DNA from 2 places in the Streptomyces sp. NPDC042371 genome. Region 2 is predicted to be linked to the other one. Evidence: riboswitches for the same ligand, from Rfam matches in the RefSeq annotation. Region 2 holds a riboswitch; the other holds the start of a gene.

Region 1 (4,369 bases), on a different contig from region 2:
GCAGATCGGGGTCGTGGTAGATCGCGATCGGGTTCTCGCCGAAGCCGCGCGGCGGCTGGATCAGGATGAGGAGGTTCTCGCGGCGCAGGGCCGCGAGCACGATGTCGCCCTCCGGGTCGCCGCCCTGGCCGACGCGGGACCGGTCGAGGAACATCTCGCCGGGCGGCGGGCCCCAGTGCTGCTCGACGGAGTCGCGCAGCTCCTGCGGCAGCGTCGCGTACCACCGCTTGTAGTCGGCGGCCGGGATGCGCACGGGGTTGGCGGCGAGCTGCTCCTCGGTGAGCCAGTCCTGGTCGTGGCCGCCCGCGTCGATGAGCGCGCGGATCAGCTCGTCGCCGTCGCCGGAGACCAGGCCGGGGATGTCGGCCTCGGGGCCGAAGTCGTACCCCTCGGCACGGAGCCGGCGAAGCAGCTCGACGGCGGATGCCGGAGTGTCCAGGCCGACCGCGTTGCCGATGCGGGAGTGCTTCGTCGGGTACGCGGACAGCACCAGGGCGATGCGCTTGTCGGCGGCCGGGATGTGCTTGAGGCGCGCGTGGCGCACGGCGATACCGGCGACGCGGGCCGCGCGCTCGGCGTCGGCGACGTACGCGGGCAGACCGTCCTCGTCGATCTCCTTGAAGGAGAAGGGGACCGTGATCAGGCGGCCGTCGAACTCAGGCACCGCGATCTGGCTCGCGGCGTCGAGCGGCGAGACGCCCTCGTCGTTCTCCTGCCAGGCCGAACGCGACCCGGTCAGGCAGAGCGCCTGCAGGATCGGCACGTCCAGTCCGGTCAGCGCGCCCGCGTCCCACGACTCGTCGTCGCCGCCCGCGGAGGCCTCGGCGGGCTTGGTGCCACCGGCCGCGAGGACCGTCGTCACGATGGTGTCGGCGGCCCGCAGCGCGTCGATCAGCTCGGGCTCGGGGGCACGCAGCGAGGCCACGTACAGCGGCAGCGCCCGGGCGCCCGCGTCCTCGATCGCGCCGCACAGCGCGTCCACGAACGCGGTGTTGCCGCTCATGTGGTGGGCGCGGTAGTAGAGCACCGCCACGGTCGGGCCCTCCACGGCGCGGGCCGTGCGCTCCAGCGGGCCCCACGACGGGGCGGGCGCGGGCGGCTCGAAGCCGTGGCCGGTGAGCAGCACGGTGTCGGAGAGGAAGCGGGCCAGCTGCTCCAGGTTCGCGGGGCCGCCGTGCGCCAGGTAGGCGTGCGCCTCGGCGGCGATGCCGACCGGCACGGTCGAGGAGGCCATGAGCTGGGCGTCGGGTGCCTGTTCACCGGTGAGCACGACCACCGGGAGACCGGTGGCGATGAGCTGGTCCAGGCCGTCCTGCCAGGCACGGACGCCGCCGAGGAGGCGTACGACGACGAGGTCCACGCCGTCCAGCAGCGCGGGCAGTCCTTCGAGGTCAAGACGGGAGGGATTGGCGAACCGGTAGTCGACCGGACCCCCCGCCGCGCGGGCGCTGAGCAGGTCGGTGTCGGAGGTCGACAACAGCAGAAGCATGCGGGCGCAGGCCTTCCTCGGGGTGTCCGCGCCCCGGGTGGTCGTATGGACGGCAGGAGTTCCTGGCTCGCCCCACTCGGGTGGGGCTCACAGTGGCGGGACCGCGCCGGATTCGCACCGGGCTTCCTCCTTCGGGTCCTGGTGGACCCACGCCGTCGCTGGCGTCGACGGACCTGGCGGCCCGCCGCCTGCATAGTAAGTCCTGCCCGCGGTCGGCGGGGCGGCCACCTGCCAGAACGGTCCGTCTCGGGAGGCGACCCGCCGGATCCGCGTGGGTATGCTCGCCGCCATGCCGCCCACCCCAGCACCCTCCCCAGACCAGGGCGAATCCCCCATACGCGACCGGGGTGACGCCTGCCCCGGAGCCCTCCGCCTGCACCGCGCCGACGACGGCTTCCTCGCCCGACTCCGGCTGCCCGCAGGTCTTTTGACGACACGTCAGGCCGAGGCGCTGGTCACCGCGGCGGAGCGTCTTGCGGACGGCTGCCTCAGCATCACCTCGCGCGGCAACATCGAGCTGCGGGGCCTCGGCGAGACCAGCGGCGGCGAACTCTCCGCGCTGCTCTCGACAGCGGGCCTGCTCCCCTCCGAGCGGCACGAGCGCATCCGCAACGTGGTGGCGTCACCGCTCGCGGGCATCGACCGAATCGGCCGTGGTGACGTGCAGTTGTGGGCCCGTGAGCTGGACGGACTCCTGTGTTCCGAGGACTGGACCGCTGAGCTCTCGGGCCGCTTCCTCTTCGCCCTGGACGACGGGCGCGGGGACGTCGTCGGCCTCGGCGGCGATGTGACCTTGATCGCAGAATCGGGCGGGACGGCGGTCGTCCGCGTCGGCGGCCTGGCGTTCCGGGTCGCCGGAGTCGACGCCCCCCGCGCCGCGCTCACCGCCGCGGGCGCCTTCCACGCCGCCGCGACCGCCGCGGGCAACGGCGCCTGGCGGGTGGGGGAGCTGCCCCGCGAGCAGCGCGTGGACCTCGCAGGAGCACTGGAGCGCGCGGGCATCGACGCCGTGCGCGCCGAGCCCTGGACCGTCTCCCGAAGCGCCCCGCAGGCACCCGGGGCGATCGGCGACGCCGTCGTCGTGAGCGCCCCCCTCGGCCGCGTCACCGCCGCCGAGTGGCGGGCCCTCCTGCCGCTGCCCGCCGACGAACTGCGCGTCACGCCCTGGCGCGGCTTCGTCGTCCCCGGCTTCGCCGACGAATCCGCGGCCCGCGAGCGCCTCGCCGTGCTCGCCGACGCCGGGCACATCACCGACGCCGCATCGCCCTGGCTGGGCGTCGGCGCCTGCACCGGACGCCCCGGCTGCGCCAAGTCCCTCTCCGACGTACGCGCCGACGCCGTCCCCGGCCTCGGCGGCCTGCCCGTCCACTGGTCCGGCTGCGAACGCCGCTGCGGGCACCCGTGGGGCGACTGGGTCGACGTCCTCGCCACCGGCGACGGGCAGTACGAGGTGACGGTGCGCGTCCCCGGCGAGGACCGGACGCCTCTGACGGGCGGCACATTGACCGAGCAGGTCACCACGGCACGTACCACCACGAAACCAACGGCCACGAGATGAGCGAGAGCACAGTGTTCGACTACGAGAAGGACGGCGCGGCGATCTACCGCGAGTCCTTTGCCACCATCCGCGCGGAGGCGGACCTCCAAGGCCTGCCCGCCGACGTCAGCCAGGTCGCGGTCCGGATGATCCACGCCTGCGGGATGGTCGACCTCGTGCGCGACCTCTCCTACAGCCCGCGCGTGATCGCCGACGCCCGCAAGGCGCTGCGCGACGGCGCGCCGATCCTCTGCGACGCGAACATGGTCGCGAGCGGTGTCACGCGCAAGCGGCTGCCCGCCGACAACGAGGTGATCTGCACCCTCGCCGACCCGTCCGTGCCCGACCTCGCGGCCCAGCTCGGCACCACCCGCAGCGCCGCCGCCCTCGAACTCTGGCGCGACCGCCTCGAAGGCTCGGTCGTCGCCATCGGCAACGCGCCCACCGCGCTCTTCCGCCTCCTGGAGATGATCGAGGAGGGCGCGCCGCGCCCGGCCGCCGTCCTCGGCATCCCGGTCGGCTTCGTCGGCGCCGCCGAGTCCAAGGACGCGCTCGCCGAGCACACCTCCGGTCTGGAGTACCTGGTCGTACGGGGACGTCGCGGCGGCAGCGCGATGGCCGCGGCGGCGATCAACGCGATTGCGAGCGAAGCGGAATGAGCGGCGTACCCACCGAACAGCGCCCGCAGGGGCGGCTCTACGGCGTCGGCCTCGGCCCCGGCGACCCGTCGCTGATGACCCTGCGCGCCGTGGAGGTCATCGCCGCCGCCGACGTGGTCGCGTACCACTCCGCCCGGCACGGCCGCTCCATCGCCCGCTCGATCGCGGCCGCGCACATCCGCGCCGACCACATCGAGGAAGCGCTGGTCTACCCCGTCACCACGGAGAGCACCGACCACCCCGGCGGCTACCGCGGCGCCCTCGACGACTTCTACGAAGTGGCCGCGGCCCGGCTCGCCGCCCACCTCGACGCGGGCCGCACGGTCGCCGTCCTCGCCGAGGGCGACCCGCTCTTCTACGGCTCCTACCAGCACATGCACAAGCGCCTCGCGCACCGCTACGAGACCGAGGTGATCCCCGGCGTCACCTCGGTGAGCGCCGCGGCCGCCCGGCTCGGCGAGCCCCTGGTGGAGGCCGAGGAAGTCCTCACGGTCCTGCCCGGCACCCTCCCCGAGGAGGAGCTGGCCGCGCGCCTCGCGGCGACGGACTCGGCGGTCGTCATGAAGCTCGGCCGCACGTTCGGGAAGGTGCGGGGCGCCCTGGAGCGCGCGGGCCGCCTCGACGAGGCGCGCTACGTCGAGCGGGCCACCATGGCGGGCGAGCGCACCGGCCGCCTCGCCGAGG
Region 2 (4,369 bases):
AGCCTCATCCTGGCGTACGCCATCGCGGGCCTCGTCATCTTCTTCATCATGCGGGCGCTCGGCGAGCTCCTCATGTACCGGCCCGTGTCCGGCTCCTTCTCGGAGTACGCACGCGAGTTCATGGGCCCGTTCTTCGGATTCGTGACCGGCTGGACGTACTGGCTCTTCTGGGTCGTCACCGGCATCACCGAAGTGACCGCGGCCGCCCAGTACATGCAGTACTGGACCCACGACTCATTCCCGCAATGGGCCTACGCGCTGGTCTTCACCGTCATCCTGTACGGCGCGAACCTCATCTCCGTGAAGCTCTTCGGCGAGCTGGAGTTCTGGTTCTCGATGGTCAAGGTCACCGCCATCATCGGCATGATCCTGATCTGCGTCGGCATCCTCACCATCGGCTTCTCCGACGCCGGTGACACCGCCACCGTGGCCCACCTGTGGAACCAGGGCGGTTTCTTCCCCAACGGCATCGGCTCCACGCTGATGACCCTGCAGATCGTGATGTTCGCCTTCCTCGCCGTCGAGCTGGTCGGCGTCACCGCGGGCGAGTCCAAGGACCCGAAGACCGTCCTGCCCAAGGCCATCAACACCGTGCCGTGGCGCATCGCCGTCTTCTACGTCGGCGCGCTCATCATGATCCTGTCGGTCGTCCCGTGGACCTCCTTCAAGCCCGGTGTCTCGCCGTTCGTCGCGGCCTTCGAGGAGATGGGTCTCGGCGTCGGCGCCGCGATCGTGAACTTCGTGGTCCTCACCGCCGCGCTCTCCTCCTGCAACTCCGGCATGTACTCCACCGGCCGCATGCTGCGCGACCTCGCGATGAACGGCCAGGGCCCCAAGTTCTTCACCAAGCTCACGAAGAACGGCCTGCCGCTCATCGGCACCACGGCCTCCGCCGCGTTCATGCTGGTCGGCGTCTGGATCAACTACCAGTGGCCGGGCGAGGCGTTCAACTACGTCGTCTCCTTCGCGACCATCTCCGGCATGTGGGCCTGGATCATGATCCTGGCCTGCCAGATCCGCTACCGCCGCAAGGCCGACCGCGGTGAGCTGCCGCAGTCCACCTTCCGGGCCCCGGGCGCCCCGTACACCAGCTGGTTCGCCCTGCTCTTCATCGGCATGGTCATCGTGATGATGGGCATCGACAAGGACGCGCGGATCTCGCTGTACGCCGCTCCGGTCTGGGCCGCGATCCTGACGGTCTCCTACCTGATCCTCAAGAGCCGCAACCCGGAGGCCGCGGCCTTCAACAAGCGCAAGATCGGCGCCTCCGGCGGGGTCTCCTCGGAAGACTCCCTCTCCAAGGACTGAGGCTCCCCAAGGCCACCGTCCAGCATTCGGGCCCGCGCGTACCACACTTCGGTACGCGCGGGCCCCTCTGCTTATCCTGGCTGCCATGCTGACCATCACCCAGGCCCTCCACGACCAGATCGTCGCGCACGCGCGCCAGGACCACCCCGACGAGGCGTGCGGCGTGGTCGCGGGCCCGGAGGGCACCGGACGTCCCGAGCGGTTCATCCCGATGCTGAACGCCGCCCGCTCGCCCACGTTCTACGAGTTCGACTCGGGTGACCTGCTCAAGCTCTACCGCGAGATGGACGACCGCGACGAGGAGCCGGTGATCGTCTACCACTCGCACACCGCCACCGAGGCGTACCCCTCGCGCACCGACATCACCTACGCCAACGAGCCCGGCGCGCACTACGTCCTGGTCTCCACGGCGGACACCGACGACGCGGGCCCCTTCCAGTTCCGCTCGTACCGGATCGTGGACGGCGAGGTCACCGAAGAAGAAGTAAAGGTCGTCGAGGCATACTGAGCTTTACTCAAGAGGGCGGCAGGAGCCAGGAAGCCGGTGCGAAACCGGCACGGTCCCGCCACTGTGACCCCACTCCGAAGCCGGGGCGGGGGAGTCAGGAACTGACCTGCCGTCCTCCTCCACGCAACGCAGGGGACGCGGAAATCCCCTGGAGGAGGCAGTTCAGCCATGTCCCGCCACACCGGCATACGCGCCCTGGCCGCCGCGGCCCTGCTCGTCCCGCTCGCCGCGTGCTCCTCGTCGGACTCGGGCGACGCGGGCGGTGACACCAAGCCCGCGGCCAAGACCGCCGGATTCCCGTACACCGTCACCAACTGCGGTGTGAAGACGACGTACGACGCACCCCCGAAGCGCGCCGTCACCATGAACCAGCACGCCACCGAAGTCATGCTGGAACTCGGCCTCAAGGACCACCTCGCGGGCACGGCCTACCTCGACGACAAGGTCCTGCCGCAGTATGAGAAGGCGTACGACTCCATCCCGGTCCTCGCCAAGGAGTACCCCTCCTACGAGAAGCTGCTCGCCGCCAACCCCGACTACGTGTACGGCGGATACGCGAGCGCCTTCCTCGCGAGCGACGGCCGCAGCCGCTCCGCGCTCGCCAAGTCCGGCATCGAAAGCCGCCTCAACGTCGAGGGCTGCGCGAAGCGGCCCGTCTCCATGGACGACGTCTACCGCGAGATCCGCGAGGTCGGCTCCACCTTCGGGGTGCGGGCCCGCGCGGACAAGTGGGTGAGCGGCGCTCAGCGCGAACTCGCCGCCACCGCAGAGAAGTCGAAGGGCAAGAAGTCCCGCTCCGTCTTCGTCTACGACAGCGGCGACAAGACCGCGTTCACGGCGGGCGGCCGCGGCATCGGCAACGACATCATCAAGCGGGCGGGCGGCCGCAACGTCTTCGCCGACGTGGACAAGTCCTTCAGCGACGCGTCCTGGGAGTCCGTCGTGAAGAACAGGCCCGAGACCATCCTGATCCTCGACTACGGCGCCACGACCGTCGCCCAGAAGAAGAAGCGCCTCCTCGACGATCCGGTCCTCCAGGACGTCCCCGCCGTCAAGAACAAGAGCTTCGCGGTGCTGCCGCTGTCGGACATGGTCACGGGAGTACGAGCACCCGAGGCGGTGAGGAAGCTGGCGGCGCAGCTGTGAGCGGCCAGCGCACCCAGCTGCGGGAGAGCAGCCCCGCGGGGCAGGGTTCCCAGCCCGTCCGGCGTTTGACGAGCCCGAAGGGCGATCGGCGGAGCTCAGGGGGGCGGCGCCTGGTCGTCCTGACGGTGCTCGCCGTCGCCCTCGCCGCCGTGACGCTCGCCGGGCTGGCCCTCGGTTCCGTCCGCATCCCCACCGCCGACGTCCTGGAGATCCTCACGGGCCGCGCGGAGCCTTCGCCGTTCCGCACCATCGTCCTTGACGTGCGGCTCCCGAGGATCATCCTCGGAGCCACCGTCGGAGCAGGACTCGCCGTCATCGGCACCGTCCTCCAGGCCCTCGTCCGCAACCCCCTCGCCGACCCGTTCCTGCTCGGCGTCTCCTCGGGCGCCTCCGTCGGCGCGGTCGGCGCGATCGTGCTCGGCTCCGCCTTCGGCCTCGGCGCCGCCCTGTCGACCAGCGTCACCATCCCGGCCGCCTCCTTCGCGGGCGCCCTGATCTCACTGGTCCTCGTCTACGCCCTGGCCCGCAGCGGAGGCGGCGGCTTCGCCACCGGCAGGCTGATCCTCGCGGGCGTCGCCGTCTCGTACATCCTGACCGCGCTGACCAGCCTCATCCTGGTCACCGCCGACAGCGCGGACCACCTCAAGGAGGTCCTGTACTGGACGCTCGGCGGCCTCGGCAACGCCCGCTGGGACATGCTCGCCCTGCCCTGCGTCACCCTCATCCTCGGCACGGCCCTCCTGATGTCGATGGCCCGCCCCCTCGACCTGCTCCTCGCCGGTGAGGAGGGCGCCACCGTCCTCGGCCTGGACGCCACCCGGTTCCGTGCCGGAGTCTTCGTCCTCGCCTCGCTCCTCACCGGCGCCCTGGTCGCCTACAGCGGAGCCATCGGATTCGTCGGCCTGATGGTGCCGCACGCCGCCCGCATGCTGGTCGGCGCCGCGCACCGCGCACTGCTCCCGGTCGTCGCGCTGATGGGCGCGGTCTTCCTGGTCGCCGCCGACCTCGCCGCACGCACCGTCGCCGCGCCGCAGGACATCCCCGTCGGCGTGCTCACCGCGCTCACCGGCGGCCCGTTCTTCCTGTGGCTGCTGAGGCGGCGCAACGAAGGAGTACCGGCATGACCCAGCCGCCGCCCGCCGGTGAACTGCGCACCGAGCGCCTCTCGTACGAGGTCGAAGGCAGGCTCCTCGTGGACGCCGTCGACCTCACCGCCGACCCCGGCGAGACCGTCGGCGTCGTCGGCCCCAACGGCAGCGGCAAGACGACGCTGCTCCGCTGTGTGTACGGCACGCTGCGCCCCACCGGCGGCCGCGCCCTCCTCGACGGCGACGACCTGCACACCATGCCCCCGAAGGCGCGCGCCCGGCGCCTGGCCACGGTGCCGCAGGACGGCCAGGCCGCCTT

Evidence for each region. Region 2 has a riboswitch for cobalamin ahead of AC068B_RS05120 (ABC transporter substrate-binding protein). Riboswitches for the same ligand answer to the same signal wherever they lie in the genome.
Region 1: linked by a shared signal. The riboswitch ahead of cobN (cobaltochelatase subunit CobN) and the one ahead of AC068B_RS05120 (ABC transporter substrate-binding protein) in region 2 are both predicted to bind cobalamin.

Annotation. Positions count from the first base shown of each region.
Region 1 covers NZ_JBWKAP010000003.1:226,769-231,137, forward strand. The annotation lists gene cobN (cobaltochelatase subunit CobN) at 1-1,489, opposite strand, end outside; cobalamin riboswitch at 1,527-1,658, opposite strand; gene AC068B_RS10655 (cobalamin biosynthesis protein CobG) at 1,779-3,047, shown strand; gene AC068B_RS10660 (precorrin-8X methylmutase) at 3,059-3,685, shown strand; gene AC068B_RS10665 (precorrin-2 C(20)-methyltransferase) at 3,682-4,369, shown strand, end outside.
Region 2 covers NZ_JBWKAP010000001.1:1,156,085-1,160,453, reverse strand. The annotation lists gene AC068B_RS05130 (amino acid permease) at 1-1,308, shown strand, start outside; gene AC068B_RS05125 (M67 family metallopeptidase) at 1,394-1,816, shown strand; cobalamin riboswitch at 1,820-1,940, shown strand; gene AC068B_RS05120 (ABC transporter substrate-binding protein) at 1,985-2,962, shown strand; gene AC068B_RS05115 (FecCD family ABC transporter permease) at 3,028-4,086, shown strand; gene AC068B_RS05110 (ABC transporter ATP-binding protein) at 4,083-4,369, shown strand, end outside.